DNA from 3 places in the Streptomyces yunnanensis genome. Region 1 is predicted to be linked to each of the others. Evidence: riboswitches for the same ligand, from Rfam matches in the RefSeq annotation. Region 1 holds a riboswitch; each other region holds the start of a gene.
The links. A riboswitch is a leader RNA that binds a small molecule or an ion and turns the genes downstream of it on or off. The one in region 1 is predicted to bind cyclic di-AMP.
Positions count from the first base shown of each region.

Region 2: it holds a riboswitch for cyclic di-AMP, as region 1 does, so the genes downstream of both, MOV08_RS25130 (transglycosylase family protein) here and MOV08_RS17415 (C40 family peptidase) in region 1, are expected to answer to the same signal.
Region 3: it holds a riboswitch for cyclic di-AMP, as region 1 does, so the genes downstream of both, MOV08_RS22750 (M23 family metallopeptidase) here and MOV08_RS17415 (C40 family peptidase) in region 1, are expected to answer to the same signal.

Region 1 is NZ_CP095749.1:4,078,777-4,085,035, reverse strand. Features, by position in the region: gene MOV08_RS17435 (LuxR C-terminal-related transcriptional regulator) at 1-311, shown strand, start outside; gene MOV08_RS17430 (alpha/beta hydrolase) at 530-1,654, shown strand; partial or broken gene MOV08_RS17425 (C40 family peptidase) at 1,765-2,121, opposite strand; gene MOV08_RS17420 (hypothetical protein) at 2,710-3,063, shown strand; gene MOV08_RS17415 (C40 family peptidase) at 3,213-4,355, opposite strand; cyclic di-AMP (ydaO/yuaA leader) riboswitch at 4,364-4,532, opposite strand; gene pcrA (DNA helicase PcrA) at 4,785-6,259, shown strand, end outside.
Region 2 is NZ_CP095749.1:5,738,672-5,744,930, reverse strand. Features, by position in the region: gene eno (phosphopyruvate hydratase) at 1-381, opposite strand, end outside; gene MOV08_RS25130 (transglycosylase family protein) at 665-1,357, opposite strand; cyclic di-AMP (ydaO/yuaA leader) riboswitch at 1,365-1,534, opposite strand; gene MOV08_RS25125 (transglycosylase family protein) at 1,794-2,885, opposite strand; gene MOV08_RS25120 (cytochrome P450 family protein) at 3,141-4,415, opposite strand; gene MOV08_RS25115 (LysR family transcriptional regulator) at 4,566-5,441, opposite strand; gene MOV08_RS25110 (MFS transporter) at 5,553-6,259, shown strand, end outside.
Region 3 is NZ_CP095749.1:5,223,861-5,230,119, reverse strand. Features, by position in the region: gene MOV08_RS22750 (M23 family metallopeptidase) at 1-1,359, opposite strand, end outside; cyclic di-AMP (ydaO/yuaA leader) riboswitch at 1,371-1,517, opposite strand; gene MOV08_RS22745 (DUF2332 domain-containing protein) at 1,941-3,059, shown strand; gene MOV08_RS22740 (PP2C family protein-serine/threonine phosphatase) at 3,186-4,325, opposite strand; gene MOV08_RS22735 (LysR family transcriptional regulator) at 4,514-5,389, opposite strand; gene MOV08_RS22730 (MFS transporter) at 5,502-6,259, opposite strand, start outside.

The DNA of each region.
Region 1 (6,259 bases):
ACCTGGTGGACGCGATCTTCCGGGTGTCCGACGGCGACGCGGTCTTCTCGCCGCGGCTGGCCGGCTTCGTCCTGGACGCCTTCGCCTCGACGGACGCGCCGCCGGTGGACGAGGACATGGACCGCCTCACCCAGCGCGAGCGCGAGGTGCTCCGGCTGATCGCCCGCGGGTACGCGTACAAGGAGATCGCCAAGCAGTTGTTCATCTCCGTGAAGACGGTTGAGTCACATGTCTCGGCCGTCCTGCGCAAGCTCCAGCTCTCCAACCGCCATGAGCTCACCCGCTGGGCGGCCGCGCGGCGACTGGTCTGACCTGCGGTTTCGTTGTGCAGGGGGTGCACGGGGGCGGATGACCGGGAGCCGCCCCCGGAGCGCAGGGCGCCGACGGGGCGTGTAAAGAAGCGCTCAAGCCGGGCAACCAGGATCGCGCGGATCGCCATCTAAGGGCGCGGAGAGGCTCGCTGCCCGATGGCGGGGCCGGAACCACGCCCACGCCCTGCGCCGCACACATCCCTGGAAACGAGATCCCGATGAGCCTGACGGGTACGCCCTTCTTCCTCTTCTCGATCCTGCTGCTGATCGTCGCCGTCGTGCTGCCGTTCGCCCTGTGGGGACGAGTGGCCGGGCCGCGCCTGGTACGGATCGTGGCACGGCTGTTGATGCTGCTGTTCGCCCAGATCACCGCCATCACGGTGGTGTTCGTCATGGTCAACAACGCCAACAACCTCTACGACAGCTGGGGCGATCTGCTCGGCACCGGCAACCACATCGACCAGGCCCGGAACCTCGGCGCGGACGGCCTGGGCGGCAAGAACCTCAAGGACGAGCCCAAGGTGCTCCAGCACTTCCGGCCGGCCGACGACCCGGTGCTGGGCGCCGGCGTCCAGATGACCGACCTCAAGGGCCAGATCTCGGGCGTCAACGGCGAGGTGTACGTCTGGCTGCCGCCGCAGTACAACGACCCCGCCTACAAGAACAAGAAGTTCCCGGTGGTCGAGCTGCTGCCCGGCTACCCCGGCTCCGCCAAGTCCTGGTTCGGCTCGCTCAAGGCCAACGAGCAGCTCGGCTCGCTGATGCAGAGCGGGGCGGTCAAGCCGTTCATCCTGGTGGCGCCGCGGACCAACGTCCTGTCCAACGCCGACAGCGGCTGCGTCAACATCCCCGGCAAGGTCAACGCCGACAGCTGGCTGACCGTCGACGTCCGCCAGATGGTGATCGACAACTTCCGGGCCGGCGACAAGCCGGACTCCTGGGGCCTGGCCGGCTACTCGGCGGGCGCCCACTGCGCCACCAAGCTGGCGCTCGCCCACCCGGACCGGTACCGCGCGGCCGTCGGCATGTCCGGCTACAACGACCCGGCCATAGAGCGTGATTCGCTCGCCGGCAAGGACCCCAAGCTGCGCGTCGAGACCAACCCGATGCACATCCTCAAGGCTGCCAACGAGGCCGGGAAGCCGCCCCGCACCGCGCTGTACATCTCGGGCGCGAGCGGTGACGGCTACCAGGCCGGCACGGGCCTCAAGGAGCTCGCGAAGAACCCGACGACGGTGACCGTCCAGCAGATCTCCTCGGGCGCGGGCGGCCACACCGTGCCGGTGTGGAAGCGCCAAGTGCCGGAGATCTTCCGGTGGTTCGGCCTGTACCTGCGGGGCTAGGGCCTGCCGCCCCCGCCCGCCCGCCGGCCGGCACCCCGACGCGTTCGCGTGGGGCCGTCCGGGCCGGACGGGCGGGTTTCTGCTCTGCGGGGCGTCCGCGCGGGCGTCCGCTATGCCGGGCGGGTCGCGCCCGCGAAGGGCAGGCGGTCGAGCGGGGCGATCTCGACGGGTGCCCCCGGATGCGGGGCGTGGATCATCTCGCCGCCGCCGACGTAGAGGCCCACGTGGCTGATGCCGGAGTAGAAGAACACCAGGTCCCCGGGGGCGAGTTGGGGCCAGTCGACGCGGGTGCCGGAGGTGATCTGGGTGTAGGTCGTCCGGGGCAGTGTGACGCCGCCGGCCCGCCACGCGGCCAGGGTCAGGCCCGAGCAGTCGTAGGCGGCCGGGCCGGTCGCGCCCCAGGCGTAGGGCTTGCCGAGGGCGCCGTGGGCGAAGGCCACCGCCCGGGCGGCGCGGTCGCCGGGCGCCGGGGCGGGCGGCGCGGGTGCGGCGACGGCCGGTTCCAGGGCGCGCGGCAACGCGTACGCCGGGCGGCGCGGGGCGGCGGCCTCCGGGGAGCGCTCCGCGGTGGCGACGGGGTGGCCGCCGAGCCGGCGGACGCTGCCCAGCCGGCGGGCCCAGCCGGAAACCGCGGTGGCCTGGTGGCTGCCGGTGCGCTCCAGGACCGTGGCGCCGTCCAGGTAGCGCTGCGGGTCCGCGGCGAGCAGCAGCCCGGTGCGGGCGGTGCGGGCCGTACGGGGCCCGGCCGGCGGGGGTGCGAGCGGCGGCCGCTCACCGGCCGTGTGGTGCGACGCCATGGCGGCCGTCACTTCCTTCCCTGCGGGCGGATACGACCGGCGGGGTACGGGCCCGGTCGCCTGCAGGAGGAAGCTAGGCCCGGTGTCGCCGTCGGGAACCCCCTTGCCCGGCATTGCCCGATTCCGACCGCCACCGTGCGGGGGATGAACGGCCCGAAGGCCGGGGGAGGGCCGAGGGGCGGTGGGCCCTGACCGAAGCGGGCATCACGGGCGCCCTGCCGGAAAGGGCGTGCTATGGGGCGGATACGATCCAGCACTATGGACGTAGTAATCAATGTCTTCGTCGCCCTGCACATCATCGGCATCGCCTCCCTCCTGGGCGGCTTCCTGACCCAGATGAAGGCGATGGGCGCGGGCACCGCCCGCTTCGTGCCGGCCATGCTGCACGGCGCGCTGACGATGCTGGTCACCGGCATCGTCCTGGTCGGCCTGAACCAGATGCAGGACCACTCGCTCAACAACATCAAGATCGGCATCAAGATGGCCGTCCTGGTGGTGATCCTGGCGCTGGTCTACGTCAAGCGCGACGAGGAGAAGCTCCCCAAGCCGCTCTTCGGCGCGGTCGGCGGACTCACCATGCTCAACATCTTCATCGCGGTGCTCTGGACCTGAGCCGCCTGCCCGGCCCCGGGCCCCGCATCGCCGCAGCGACGACTCACCGCGCGGTCATCCCGCTCCGTACTTCCCAAAGACGGCGGATGACCGCGCGGCGGCGTGTGGGGGGTGGTTCATGACGGGCGCGCGGCGCGCCCGTGCGCCGGCTACGCGGGCCGGACGCTGCCGTAGATCGGCATGCCGTAGATCGACTCCACCCGGACGCTGGCGCCCGGGTGCGGGGCGTGGATCATCTCGCCGCCGCCGATGTACATCCCGACGTGGCTGATGTCGTTGAAGAAGAACACCAGGTCACCGGGTTGGAGATCGCTGCTGGAGACCCGGGTGCCGACCTTGACCTGGTCCCAGGTCGTGCGCGGCAGATCGACCCCGGCGGCCCGCCACGCGGCCTGCGTCAGCCCCGAGCAGTCGTAGGAGCTGGGCCCGGTCGCGCCCCAGACGTACGGCTTGCCGATCTGGGAGCGGGCGAAGGCGAGCGCCTTCCCGGCCTTGGTGGAGTACGAGCCGCTGTCGGAGCTGCCGCCCCCCGAACCGGTGCCGGTCCCTGAGCCGGCACCGCCGCCGGGCTGCTGCTGGCGCTGCTGGGCCTCCTTGCGGGCCTCCTCGGCGGCCTTGCGCTGGGCCTCCGCCTCCTTCTGGCGCTCCAGTTCGGCCAGCCGCGCCTTCTCCTGGGCGGTCAGCCGGGACAGCAGCTGCCGGGCCTCGGCCAGCTTGGACTGAACGTTTCGCTTGGTCTCCTTCAGGGTCTCCTGCGACTGCTGGAGGGCCTCCAGGCTGTGGGTGGCCTCCGCCCGCTGACGGGCGGCGGTCGCGGCCTGGTCCTCGTAGTCGGTGATCGCCTGCTTCTGCCGTCCGGTCAACTGCTCCATCAGGTGGTTGCGGTCGACGAACTGCTGCGGGTCCTTGGCGAGCATCAGCTGGGCGGTCGGGCTGATCCCGCCGGTCTGGTACTGCGCCGAGGCGAACGCGCCCAGCCGGCGGCGGGACTCGTTCATCTTGTCCGCGAGCCGGGCAGCCTCGTCGAGGAGGCGGTTCACGGTGCGCTGCTGGCCGTCCGCCTTCTCCTTGGCGCCGTTGTACTTCTGGGTGGCCACCTCGGCCTGCCGGTACAGGTCGTCGACCTTCTGCTTGACCTCTCCGATGGAGGGCTGCGGCGCATTCGGGGCGGCGTTCGCGGTCTGCGAGAGCAGCGTGACCGAGGCCAGCGCCGCGGTGGTGAGCCCGGCCGCGGTGCGACGGCCGCCGGGCGTGGCGAGTATGGGGGTGCGCGGCTTGCGATGGGACGCCAAGGCCGGCGACTCCTTCCGTGGACCGCCTACCGGGTTAGCTGTCGGGTTCGGGCGGTGTGCTGACGGAAGGCTTGCCCTACGACCGCTGCGTCCGCCTGGCGACGGCCGCACCGGTCGATTCACCCCAGTGGTGCTTGTGGGTCCCCGGCTCCGGGTGCCTGACGGCAGGACCGGACTCGGCGGGGGCGGCCCGTGCGGACGCTGTCGTCCGCGGGGACAGCGGGCTGCCCGAGCGAGACCGTAGCCAACTCGTGTGGCTCCTGTGAAGGCTGATGTTCGATATGCCCGAAACCTTTTCGTGACCTCACGGTGAGTGTCGCCACGTTTCCGGGCACGAGCGCACAAGTTACCGCCCCGGCCGGCGCAGTACCGGGGCAATCCGCCACTCCGGGACCGGTTGTCAGTGCGGCGGCCTAGACTCGGTGGGCGATGAGCAGCCTCTTTGACGACAGCTTCCTGGCGGACCTCGGCCCCCCGGACGAGGAGCCCCCGCCCCCGCCCGAGGACGAGCCCGGCCCGGCCCCCGAGGACGTGCCCGCCGACCTCTTCGGCGGCAAGTTCGACGCGCCCGTGACCAGGGAGTCCTACTACCGCGACGGTGCCGCCCGCCCGGCCATCGACCCGGCGGCGCTCCTGGAGGGGCTCAACGACCAGCAGAAGGCCGCCGTCGCGCACAGCGGCAGCCCGCTGCTGATCGTGGCCGGCGCCGGCTCCGGCAAGACCCGGGTGCTCACCCACCGGATCGCCCACCTGCTCGCCGAGCGCCACGTCCACCCCGGCCAGATCCTCGCGATCACCTTCACCAACAAGGCCGCGGGCGAGATGAAGGAGCGCGTCGAGGAGCTGGTCGGCCCGCGCGCCAACGCCATGTGGGTCTCCACGTTCCACAGCGCCTGCGTGCGGATCCTGCGCCGGGAGTCCAAGCGGCTGGGCTTCACGTCGTCCTTCTCGATCTACGACGCGGCCGACTCCAAGCGCCTGATGGCCCTGGTCTGCCGCGACCTCGACCTGGACCCCAAGCGCTTCCCGCCCAAGTCCTTCAGCGCGAAGATCTCCAACCTCAAGAACGAGCTCATCGACGAGGAGACCTTCGCCGGCACGGCCGCCGACGGCTTCGAGAAGACCCTGGCCCAGGCGTACGCGATGTACCAGGCGCGGCTGCGCGAGGCCAACGCCCTGGACTTCGACGACATCATCATGACGACGGTCCACCTGCTCCAGGCGTTCCCGGACGTCGCCGAGCACTACCGCCGCCGCTTCCGCCACGTCCTGGTCGACGAGTACCAGGACACCAACCACGCCCAGTACACCCTCGTCCGCGAGCTGGTCGGCCCTGGCACAGACGACATGCTCGCCGCCGAGCTGTGCGTGGTCGGTGACGCCGACCAGTCGATCTACGCCTTCCGCGGCGCCACGATCCGCAACATCCTCCAGTTCGAGGAGGACTACCCGGACGCCACCACGATCCTGCTGGAGCAGAACTACCGCTCCTCGCAGACGATCCTCTCCGCCGCCAACGCCGTCATCGAGCGCAACGAGAACCGCCGCCCGAAGAACCTCTGGACGGACGCCGGCGCCGGCGCCAAGATCACCGGCTATGTCGCCGACACCGAGCACGACGAGGCCCAGTTCGTCGCCGACGAGATCGACCGGCTCACCGACGCCGGCGACGCCAAGGCCGGCGACGTCGCGGTCTTCTACCGCACCAACGCCCAGTCCCGGGTCTTCGAGGAGATCTTCATCCGGGTCGGGCTGCCCTACAAGGTCGTCGGCGGCGTGCGCTTCTACGAGCGCAAGGAGGTCCGCGACATCCTCGCCTACCTCCGGGTGCTCGCCAACCCCGAGGACGCCGTCCCGCTCCGCCGGATCCTCAACGTCCCCAAGCGCGGCATCGGCGACCGCGC
Region 2 (6,259 bases), 1.7 Mb from region 1:
GGAGACGCCGAGGATGGCGTTGGCGCCGAGCGAGCCCTTGTTGTCGGTGGCGTCCAGGTCGAACATCGCCTGGTCGATCAGCCGCTGCTCGGTCGCGTCGTAGCCGACGAGCTCCGGGCCGATCTGCTCGATGACGGCCAGGACGGCCTTCTCCACGCCCTTGCCGAGGTAGCGGTTGGGGTCACCGTCCCGCAGCTCGACGGCCTCGAAGGCGCCGGTCGAGGCGCCGGACGGGACGGCGGCACGGCCGGTGCTGCCGTCGTCGAGGCCGACCTCGACCTCGACCGTGGGATTACCTCGCGAGTCGAGAATTTCGCGGGCTACGACGACGTCGATGGACGGCACGTTGTCTCCTTCAGGGGTGTCTGGAGTTCTCGGCATGAGCCTAACGGCCCCGGGGGGATCCGCTCGCCCGTGGCCCGCTCCGTGGGACGAAAAAACCCAACAAGCAGAACGAAATCCCAGTTCACAGGAGGTTTCGGGGCATTGTTCGCTATGCGGGGAACGTCGTGCCGGGCCGCTCGGGGCGCCGGGGACGGCGCGCGCCGCGTCGGTGCCGGTGGGGACGGCCGGGCGGCCGGGTCCGGCAACGGAGAAGCCCCGCCACGGCGCGCTCGGGGGTACGCGCCGCGGCGGGGCAGCTCTCTCGGGCAGCCGGATCGGCTCAGATGCTGAGCTTCTGGCCCGGGAAGATCAGGTTGGGGTTGCCGCCGACGACGGACTTGTTGGCGGCGTAGAGCGCCTTCCAGTTGGTGCCGTGCGCCTTGGCGATCTTGGCGAGGGTGTCGCCCGACTTGACGGTGTAGGTGTCACCGGAGCGGTGCGCGTCCTGCGGGGCGGCCGGCTGGGCCTTCTCGGCCTTCTTCTCGGCCTTCTCGCGGACCGGGGCGGACTTCTTGGTGGAGCCCTCGGTCTGCTTGCGGGCCTCGGTGCCCTGGCTCTTCTTGACGGTGGAGCCGGAGGGGTTGACGGCGGCGGCCGGGCCACCGGAGGTCAGACCACCGGCAGCGGCGCAGCCCCAGGCACCCGGGCCCTGCATGGCGAGCAGCTTCTCGGCGACGGCGATCTGCTGGTCCTTGGTGGCCAGGTCGGCGCGGGCCGCGTACTTGGTGCCACCGGCGGCGGCCCAGCTGGAGTTCGAGAACTGCAGGCCACCGTAGTAGCCGTTACCGGTGTTGATCGACCAGTTGCCGCTGGACTCGCACTGGGCGACCTTCTCCCAGGTGGCGACCGAGGCGGCGGAAGCAGAGGTGGCGCCCATCAGCGGAACGGCGACGGCGGCGCCGGCGACACCGGCCAGGGTGGCGACGCGGACGGCCTTGGAGCTGCGGCGGTGCTTGCCCTTGTTGATCAGCATCGTGCGTTCGTTTCCTCACCGACGCCTACGAGGTGAGCTGTCGGGTTCGGGCCGTGTGAGCTGCCCGGCCGTGTGTGCTGCACACACGACTTCACCCCAAGCCGACTGACCCGCTCTCACGGGCGGGGTCGGCACTTACCTTGGGTCCCCCGCTCCTGCCTTCGGCGCTTGCGCGTCGTCGACTCCGACCGCCGGCAGGACTCGGCGTGCGATCGAAGGGCCCGCTTTGGCGAGCGGTCCTGACCGTAAGCAGTAACCCTGTTGGTGTTCAAACCCCATCTTCTGAACCAAGTTGACCGTTTTTGATCACCACGCGGGTCATTTCCGCAGGTAGGCCCCGGTATGGCAACGGGGGACAGGTCCGGACCCATCCCCCGCAACGAGAGCCATATCTCACTTTTACGAAACGCCGCGAAAGACGGCGAACTGCCGGTAACTACCCCTGTGTCCGCCCGAGATCGAGCACCTGACCGGGGTGGATCAGATCCGCGTCGGAGCCGATGACGTCCTGGTTGCGGTGGTAGAGCGCGGGCCAGCCGCCCGGCAGGTCATGACTGACGGCGATCTCTGACAGGTTGTCACCCGGGCGCACGCGGTAGCTGCCGGCCTCCGCCGGGGGCGTACGGGGCGCCTCGCCGCCGCGGGAGGCGTGCCGGCCGCGGCCGCCGTCCCGGCCGTCGCCGGCCTCCGTACCGTCGCCGGGCGTCCCGCGGTGCTTGCCGGTGGCGGGCGGCGTAGCGGGGTCGCCGGGCCGGTCCTGGCCGCCGGGCGCGGTGGAGTCGGACGGGGCGGGCGACGCCGGGTCGGCCGGGTCCGTCGAGCCCGACGGGCCGGACGGCGCGGACGGGTCTGCCGGGTCCGCCGGAGAGGTGGACGGGCTTCCCGACGGGGAGCCCGACGGGGAGTCGGTGGGTGCCCCGGAGTCGGACGGGGCGGGCGAGGCGGACGAGGAGCCCGACGGCTCCGGGGTCGCCGAGGGCGCGTGCGGGCCGTCCGCGCCGGCGTCGGAGCCGCTGCCGGCGTCCGGGCCGCGGTCCGTGCCGGAGTCACCGCCGGACGGCTCCGGCGTCCGGGTGGCCGGGTCCGGGTGGCCCTGGTCGCCGCCCGCCGTGTCGGAGTCGCCCCCCGCGTCGTCGGAGGCGCCGCCGCCGTTGTGGCCGTGCGTCGGCCGCGGCGAGGGGCGGGTGGTGGGGCCCGGGTCGACGCGGGGCTTGCGGCCGTCCTTGGTCAGTCCGGCGTTCACCGCGCAGCTGGGGAAGGCGTCCGGGCCGCGGTCGTCGAGTATCGCCTCGGCCACGGCTATCTGCTGGGCGCGACTGGCGAGGTCGGGGCGGGAGGCGTAGGCGGTGCCGCCGTAGTCGTTCCACATCTCCTGGGTGAGCTGGAGACCGCCGTAGAAGCCGTTGCCGGTGGCGGCGCTCCACACCCCGCCGCTCTCGCACTGCGCGACCTTGTCCCAGGTCGTCGTGTCGGCGGCGTGCGCGCCGCTCGCCGCGAACAGCGGCAGGGCCAGGCCCGCGCCGGTCACTCCTGCCGTGACAAAAATGGCCGGTGCTTGTCGGGGGCGACGATGCCGGCCGTTCCCGGAACGCATGCGGTTGCCTTTCGCGCGGCGGTTGAGTTGTCGGATCGGCGGCGGAAGGGGTGCCGTGCGGCAACCCGTGGCCGACCTCGATCGTCGGAGGAAAGGTAGCCGGGGTCACGGGCAGTCACAAGTCGGTGTAGCGGAGATCACGCAATGATTACGTAGCTGACGGAGCGTCAATTATGCGACTGTTCCTGGTCAGGGCCGCTCGGGCGTGAACTCCACCGGCAGGGTGCGCAGTCCGCGCATGATGAGCCCGCCGCGCCAGCGCAAATCATCAGGTTCCGCCGCAAGTCGGAGGTCCGGGAGTCGGGTCAACAGAGTGGCGAGCGCGGTCTGTCCTTCGAGGCGTGCCAGGGGTGCGCCGAGGCAGTAGTGGATGCCGTGCCCGTATCCCAGATGCGGGTTGTCACGCCGCGTGAGGTCGAGCACGTCGGGCTCGTCGAAGCGCGCCGGATCGCGGTCGGCGGCGGCCAGCACCACCAGGACCGGATCCCCCTCGGCGATCCGCGCGCCACCCAGCGTCAGGTCCCGGGTCGCGTACCGCCAGGTGGCCAGCTCCACCGGCCCGTCGTAGCGGAGCAGCTCCTCGACGGCGGTGGCGAGCAGCTCGGTGTCGTCGGCCGCGATCGACTTCTGGAGCAGTTCGCGCTGGGCGGGGTGGCGGAGCAGCGCATAGATGCCGTTGCCGATCAGATTGACCGTGGTCTCAAATCCGGCAAACAGCAACACAAAGCACATAGCGGCGGCCTCGTTCTCGGTGAGGTGCTCGCCGTGGTCGGAGGCCCGGATCAGGCCGGAGATCAGGTCGTCGCCGAGCGCGCCGCGCTTGCGGTGGATCAGCTCGGCCAGATAGGCCCGCATCTTCTTGACGGAGCGGGCGACCCCGCCGCGCGGCCCGCCGCCGTGCCGGATCATCATGCCCGCCCAGTCGCGGAAGTCGTCCTGGTCCTCGGGCGGGACGCCGAGCAGATCGCAGATCGCGTAGATCGGCAGCGGGAACGCGAACTCGTGGATGAGGTCCGCGCTCCCCCGCTCCGCGCCGTGCTGTTTTTCCATCATGGTGTCGATCAGGCGGTCGGTCAGCTCCTGTATGCGCGGCGCGAACGCGGCGACCCGGCGCGGGGTGAACGCCTTGGAGACCAGGCGGCGCAGCCGGGTGTGGTCCGGCGGGTCGATGTTCAGCAGGTGCGTCATCAGGTTGGCACTGCGTTCGCCCGGAATGCCCGTCTTGCCCTTTTGGTGGGCGGCCTCGGAGTGGTGCACCGGGTTCTTCGACAGCCGGGCGTCGGCCAGCGCCTGCCGGGCGTCCGGGTAACGGGTGACCAGCCACGCCTCGACGCCGCTGGGCAGCCGGGTCCGGTGCACCGGCGCGTGCTCGCGCAGCCAGGCGTACGCCGGATACGGGTCGGCGGCGAACTCCCAGGAGAAGAGTGCGGGGGTTGGGCCGGCGGCGGCCGGAGACGGGGCCACCGGGCAACCGGTGGGCGGGTCGCCCGCCGGACGGGTGTCGGACCGGGCCTCCGGGTGGGAGTCGGACCGGGTCTCCTGGCGGGCGTCGGGCGTCTGCTGCACATATCGACCGTAACCGGTGACACATCCGCCCCACCCACCCTCAGGGCCTCACCCCGTCTCCACGCCCAGCCCCGCCAGGAACGCCGCCGCGGCCGGCGACGGCCCCAGCCCGCTCCACACCACCCGCTCGGTCCGCTCCGGCGCCGGCCGCACCCGCACGGTCCGCAGCCCGGCCAGCCTGCCGGCGAACGCCTCCGGCACCATGCCGACGCCGAGTCCGGCCCGGACCAGCTCCGCCAGGAACTCCACGGTGGTCACCTCGAACGCCACCTCCGCCGTCAGCCCCGCCGCCCGGAACGCCTCCTCGCGCTGCCGGCGGGCCGCCGACCCCGCCGTGAAGTCCACCAGCGTCTCCCGGGCCACCCGCCCCAGCGTCGTCCACTCCCGCCCGGCCAACGGATGCTCCGGCGGCACCACCGCGACCAGTTCCCCGCGCGCCAGCACCTTCTCCCGGACCCCGACCGTGCGCGCCCCCGGCACCAGCCCGACGAACGCCACGTCCAGCGCGCCCTCCCGCACCCGCTCCAGCAGCGGATCGCTCATCTCCATCTGCAGGCTCACCCGGACCTTCGGGTACCTGGCGCGGAACGCCCCCAGCTCACGGGCGAGATCGATCGCCCCCACAGTGGAGATCGCCCCCACCGCCAGCCGCCCGCGCACCTCGCCGGTCACCGCCTCCACCTCCGCGCGGGCCCGCTCGGCGGCCTGGAGCGCCTGCCGGGCGACCGGAACGAAGGCTTCCCCGGCGGCCGTCAGCCGCACGCTCCGGCTCGTCCGGTGGAAGAGCCGCGCCCCCAACTCCTTCTCCAGACGGGCGATCTGATGACTCAGCGCGGACTGCACCACATGACAGCGCTCCGCGGCCCGGGTGAACCCACCGGTCTCGGCGACCGCGACGACATACCGCATCTGCTGGAGCTCCATGCGCGCGATGGTAGGCGCGCACCGCCCTCCACCATCCATCTCACTCCACGATCGATGCAATGAAAACTATGCGTTGGACCGATCGATGCCCCCGGCCCGACCCTTGACCCCATGAGAACCACCGCACACGAAGAGAGCGGCCCGCAAACCGGTCCGGACACCGCCCCGGACACGAGCCCCGGAGGCGCCGCGGGCCACCCGACGGCGGCGCCGCCCCGACTCGGCCGCGGCACCCTGCTCCTGATGTCCGTCGCCACCGGCCTCGCGGTCGCCGGCAACTACTTCGCCCAACCCCTCCTGGACGTCATAGGCCACGACCTCCACCTCTCCACCGGCACCGCCGCACTGGTCGTCACCGTCGCCCAGACCGGCTACGGGCTCGGCCTGCTCCTCCTCGTCCCCCTCGGCGACCTCCTGGAACGCCGCCGGCTCGCGGTCGTCCTGTGCACCCTGACCGCCGTCTTCCTCACCGTGACCGCGAGCGCCCCGAACGGCGCGCTGCTGCTCGTCGGCACCGCCCTGACCGGCCTCACCTCCGTCGCCGCCCAGGTCGTCATGCCGTTCGCGGCCACACTGTCCGCCCCCGCCGAACGCGGCCGGACCGTCGGCACCGTCATGACCGGCCTGCTGCTCGGCATCCTGCTCGCCCGCACCGCCGCCGGCCTGCTGGCCGAACTCGGCGGCTGGCGCACCGTCTACTGGGTCAACGCCGCCCTGATGCTGCTGATCGCGCTCCTGCTGCGGCTGCGCCTGCCGACCCTGCGCACCAGCGCCGGACTGCGCTACCCGGCCCTGCTCCGCTCGACGCTGGCGCTGTT
Region 3 (6,259 bases), 1.1 Mb from region 1:
CACCGGGTCCGTCGGTGCGCCGGCGTCCGGGCGGACCTCCAGGTGGAGATGCGGACCGGTGGCGTTCCCGGTGGCGCCGACCCGGCCGATCACGTCGCCCGTGTGGACCCTGCCCGTCGTCTTGACCATCGAGGACAGGTGGCAGAACCAGAGCTGCGTGCCGTCGTCGAGGGTGAGGACGATGCGGTAGCCGTACCCGCCGGCCCAGCCCGCCTGGGTGATGGTCCCGTCGTGAACCGCCTTGACCAGCGTGCCCGTTGGGGCCGTGAAGTCCTGTCCGGTGTGGTCCGCGGCCCAGCGGTCGTCGGACTGCCCGAAGCCGGCGGCGAGGGTGTACGAGGAGACCGGCGCGACGAAGGTCCGCGTCGGGTGGGCGCGGTGGTCGGCCGCCGGTGGGGCCGGGGCGTCGGCCGCCGCCGCCCGGGGTGCGGTCCCCTGCGCCGCCGGAGGCGCGGCCTCCGTGCGCTCCTCGGCGGCGCCGGCCTGTTTCGCCGCCCCCTGCTGCCCGGGCGCGCCCTGGTCCGCCTGCGGGGCGGCGGCGTGCTCGGCGGCCGTACCGGCCTCCGGCTCCGCGGCGTCCTGTGGGGCGTCGGTCTGAGGGGCGTCGGCCTGCTGGACGTCAGCCTGCTGGAGGATGCGGTTGCGCAGCGCCTCGGCCGCGCCCGCGGGTCGGGCGTCCTGGGCGGCCTCGTCGGGGGCGGTGCCGGTCCGGGAGGGGGCGACGGAGGGGCCGGCGGAGGCGGCGAGCGCCGTGCCGGTCTCCTGGCCCGTGCCGTCGCCGTCGGCCGCCCCGCCGGGGTCGGGCATCGATATCGGCACCGGCGGCCGGCCCTGGGCCGCGGCCACCCCGCTCGCGCCGACCGCCGCGATCACGCCGACGCCCAGTGCCGTGCCGCCGCGCGCGAGACCGCCGCTGCGCGCTCTGGCCACCCGGTGCTTGCCGCGGATCGCGCGGAGCGGCCCGTCGTCGTCGCTCGGCTCGTCGGCCGGGAGCCACTCGTCGCCGGTCCCGTCGCCTTCGCCGCGGGCCTCGCCCCCGCCTTCGGGGCCGGGGGACGGCGCGTCACCGGGCAGCGCGCCCTGTGCCGACCAGTGGTGCGGCGGCGAGCTCTGGGCCGTCTGGGAAGCCGGGGGCGCCTGGCCGTGGGAGAGGTCGCGGGAGAACGGCTCCTGGGGCGACCGCCCTTCCCTCAACCCGCCGGCGATCGGCGGGACTTGGGCCGGCTGGACGGGAGCGGCGGCCCCGGAGGGACCGGCCGGACCGACGGGGGCACCGAAGCCGACCGCGCCACTGAAGTCGGCGGGGCCACCGAGGCCGTAGGTGGACGGGCCATGTGGGGTGGGCCTGTTGGACGCCACGGGGGCGCACTCCTTTCCTTCCTTCTCGCCTACCGGGTTAGCTGACGGGTTCGGAGCAGGAAGGTCTCCTACGGGCACCGCTTGGCGAGAGGCGCCCGATTCACCCCAAGAGGGTGGTTCCCCGGTTCCCTCTACTCAATTCCCGGCAATTCCAGGCGGATCCGTCGGGGCCCCTCGAAACCGGTTGATCCGGGCGACTCGACGCGGGTCGAGGACACGGGTCGGGTCGTGCGAACAGCCGGCTCGGGCGGGTGACTCGGAGACGTTCTGGGCATGCGGGAACAGCGCGTGCGGGATTCGGCGTCGGCGCACGGTGCCGCCATTGGCGACGGCTGGGACGACCGCGCTCCGTTATCGGACAGTAATAGAGACGACGAGGGAAATCCAAGCGTTCCCTTGAATCCGCGGGGGTTCCGCAGGCTCCCCCTAGGGGCCCGCGGCAGGGACGTTCGCTACCAATTCGTCCGCAACCTGGGCGAGTTGGCGCCACACCGCCAAACGATCTCGCGACGATTGTGCGCCACTCGTTATGCGGAGGGACGCACGTCGATCACGGAGAGTGAGGACGGTAACGTCGCCCCATGGTCGTCAACGTCGCGAACACCGGAAACGCCGGGAACACGGTCAGCACCCCGCAGGAAATGGCGGTCCGGTACTGGGAGTTCTCCCGGCAACAGGCCCGGGGACGGTCCGACGCCCACGAGGAGCTGTCCGCCCGGATCAGCCACGACGACGAGCTCTGCGAACTGCTCGCGGCTTCGCTGCCGGCCGGCCACAAGCAGCAGCCGGACCTCCTGCTCGCCGCGGTGCGCCAGCTCGACGGTCCGCACGCGGAATGGGGGCCGCGCGGCGCGGCGGCATACGGGCGCTGGCGCGAGTGGACGATCCGGCACTGGGACGAGGTCCGCTCGGTGATCATGCGCCGCTCCGCCCGGACCGACGAACCGGCCCGGTGCGCCACCCTGCTGCCGCTGCTGGCCCGTATGCCGCAGCCACTGGCCCTCCTGGAAGTCGGGACGCCGGCGGGGCTGTGCCTCTACCCGGACCGGTACCGCTACCAGTACGTCCAGGAGGACGGCCGCGCGATGGACGGCCCGGGTGCCGCGGACAGCCCGGTCACGTTCACCTGCCGCGCGAGCGGGTTCGCGCCCGATGGCGAGGGTGGCGCGGCGGCGCTGCCCGGCGCCCTGCCCGAGGTCGTCTGGCGCGGCGGCATCGACCCGGCGCCGCTCGACCCCTTCGGGGAGGCGGACGACCTGCGGTGGCTGCGCGCCCTCGTCTGGCCCGGTGACGAGGCCCGTGCGGCGCGGCTCTCGGCGGCCGTGGAGGCGGCGCGGACCGCGCCCCGCCCCACCGTCGTGCGCGGCGACCTGCTCGACGAGCTGCCGGCGCTGGCCGCCCAAGTACCGTCCGGGGCGACGCTGGTGGTGTTCCACAGCGCGGCGCTGAACCACCTTCCGCCCGCCCGGCGCGAGGAGTTCGCCCGGCTCGTCCGGTCGCTGCTCGCCGAACGGGACGGCGGGGGCCACTGGATCTCCCAGGAGCACCACAGCGTGCTGCCGTGGATCACGGCGCCGGAGCACCGCTCCCCGGGGGCGGCGGACACGCCGCTGCTGACCCTCGCCCTGGACGAGCGCCCGGTCGCGCTGACCGACCCGCACGGCCGCAGCGTGCACTGGCTCCCTTCCGCGCTGTCGTAGCGCGCCCGCCCGGTCGCCCGGCGGCGGGCGGCGGGCGGCGGGCGGCGGGCGGCGGGCGGCGGGCGGCGGGCGGCGGCCGGCGGGCGGCGGGCGGCGGCCGGCGGCCGGGCGGCCCGCGGCGCCGGCCTACCCGTCCAGGGGCCGCTGGACCGCCAGCAGCGCCATGTCGTCCGCGGGCCCCCCGCCCGTGTGCCGGGCGACGTCCTCGACCACCACGTCCAACAGGTCGTCGGGCCCGCTGAACAGGCTGCCGCGCAACCGGGCGCACGGGTCGTAGAACCGCCCGTCCCGGTCGCGGGCCTCGGTCACCCCGTCGGTGAACAGCAGCAGCAGCGCCCCGGCCGGGAAGAACGTCGCGTCCGAACGGCCCGGCCGGGCCCCCAGGTCGCCCAGGCCCAGCGGCAGCGCGGCGACGGACGGGGCCAGCTCCCGGAGGCCGCCGTCCGGGGTGAGCAGCAGAGGGGGCGGGTGGCCGTGGTTGAGGACCCGGAGCACGGACGGGTCCTCGGCGGGGATCTCCGCCAGGACGGCCGTGGCGAAGCCCTCCTGTTCATCGAGGCCGGCGCGGCGCCTGCCCTCCCGTCTGAGCGCCCGTTCCAGCCGCTCCGCGACCGCCTCCAGGGTGGCCTCCTGCTCGGCCGCCTCCCGGAAGGCGCCGATGACGACCACCGCGGACTCCACCGCCTCCAGGCCCTTGCCCCGCACATCGCCGACGATCATCCGGACGCCGTGCGGGGTGTCCTGGACGGCGTACAGATCGCCGCCGATACGGGCGCCGGCCCGGGCGCCCACGTAGCGCGCGGCGATCCCGAATCCGGCCAGCCGGGCGGGCGGCGCCGGCAGGAGGGCCTGTTGGGCGGCCTCCGAGACGTCCCGTACGGAGGCCAGCCGGGCGTCGCTCACCCGCACGACCCGGTTGGTGGCGAGCGCGAGCAGCGCCACCACGACGACCGTGCTCGACTCGGTCACCGACTGCTGGTAGTCCGGGGCGCCGTGGAACGTGGCGAGCAGGACCTCGGCGACGATGGCTGCCAGCGCCATGCCGGCGGTGGCCCACAGGGAGAACAGCGGGGCGGCGACCAAGGGGGCGGCGACGAGGAACGGGGCCGCGGTGTACACGGGCGGCGTGACCAGGTCGAAGAGCACGCCGACGACGATCAGGGCGGCGGGGAGCCAGCGCGCGAGCCGGCGGCCGAGCGGGGACATCCGGGCGTGGCGCGCCCGTCGTTCCGCCTCGCCCGTGCGGTTCTCGCCGCCTCGCACCATCCGCACCGGCCTCTTCCCACTCCGCCGCCCGGTGGCGCCCGGAACGGGGCCCGGGGCCTCGCCGCTTCAAGGCTTGCCGGGGCGACGCCGGTCGGCGAGTCCTCCTGAGCCGAACGGGGTAGGACCGGGCTGGGGCCACCCCACCCCCTACGGGCCCCACCTACGGGCCCCCTGCCCCCACCTGACCCCTACCTGCCCCCGCCCTCGCACTGCCGGACCGTGGCGCGCGCATGGGCGAGGAAGCGCCGGGTCAGCGGATGCCCGTTGTGCCGCGGGAAGACCAGTTGCAGCGGCATCAGGGGCGCGTCGGGGATCGGCACGAAGGAGAGGAACGGGTGCACCCGTTGCCGGCCGATGGACTCCGGTACGACACCGACGCCCCGGTTCCCGGCCACCGCCTCCAGCCACTCGTCGAAGTTCCCGCACCGGACGGCGATCTCCGGCCGTTCCCCCGCCGGCCAGTCCGCCACGTCCGCCGGCCCGCCGGTCTCGTTCAGCACCAGCGGCATACGGGCCAGCTCGCGCCAGCCGACCTCGTCCCGCGCCGCGAGCGGGGACCGCACCGAGACCGCCGCGATCCGCCGCTCGTGCAGCAGCGTCACCGCCGTCAGGCCCGGCACGGCGACGTCCCCCCGCAGGATCGCCACATCGACCTCGCCGCTGTCCACCCCCGCCAGCGCCGCGTCCCGCCGGTGGACCCGCGCCCCGACACCGGTCTCCGCCTCGAACCGCTCGATGGCGGCCTGCGGCCACGTGGCCGGAAACCCCCAGGCGAACCCGATGCGGAAGACGGGCGCCTCCGGTGTCGGCAGGAGGGCGGCCTCCAAACGGGGCAGCAGGCCGCGGAGTTCGCCGTAGAGCCGCTCGCCGGCCGCGGTGAGCGCGACCTGGCGGGTGGTGCGCTCCAGGAGGCGGTAGCCGAGCAGCTCCTCCAGGCGGCGGATGGTGCGGCTCACCGTGGGCTGCGACAGACCGAGGCGGTCGGCCGCCCGGGTGAAGTGGCGTTCCTCGGCGAGGGCCAGGTAGCAGCGGAGGTGGTGCAGCTCGATGCCCGGTATCGCCATGATCGACATCCTAGGTCGGCTCCCTGACGGCCCGGCGGGGGCCGGCGGCCCCCGGCCGACCCTGCCGCGCCCCGAAGGGCCCCACGCCCCCGTCCCGGCCCGTCCCGGCGCCTCAACCGGCCGCCGCGTCCGCGCTCTTCGCGCCCGGCGCGCCCGGCGTCCCGCGCCGCGCCCGCATCCCCGCCCCGATCGCCAGGAACGCGGCCCCGGCCACCCCGCACAGCAGCCACATCGCCGCCTGGTTGCCCCGCAGGAACAGGTCGCCGGCGAGCGCCTCGACGTCGCGCCCGTCCCACCCGGTGTGCGCGCGCAACAGCCCGGGCCCCGCCCCGGGATCGGCCACGGCCCGCGCCGCCCACTCCCCGCCCGGCACGTGGCGCGCGGCGAGCGCGGCGTCCAGGGCGTCCCGCGCCGACCAGCGGTAGACCGCCATCCCCACCGCCAGCCCGATCGCCCCGCCCAGGTTGTGGAAGGTCCACGACGAGCCGACCGCCGTCCCCGCCAGCCGCTCCGGTACGGCCGAGAGCGCGGCCACGGTGGCCGGCCCGAGGACGAACGCCCAGCCGATGCCCATCAACGCGAACGCCGCCGCCACGAAGGCGACGTGGCTGTCCCGGGTGAACTGCGCCTGCAACGCCGCCGACAGGGCGAACGCCACGAACCCCGCGCAGAGCAGCAGCCGCGGCGGGAACCGGTCCACCAGCCGCCCCACCACCGGCGACAGCAGCGCCATCACCGCCGTGCACGGCAGCAGCATCAGTCCGCTCGCGGTGCTCCCGTAGTGCCGCACCGACACCAGGTACAGCGGCATCAGGAAGAACGCCAGGCAGTAGAAGAACGCGAGGGAGAAATCGGCGGTGAGCGCACCGA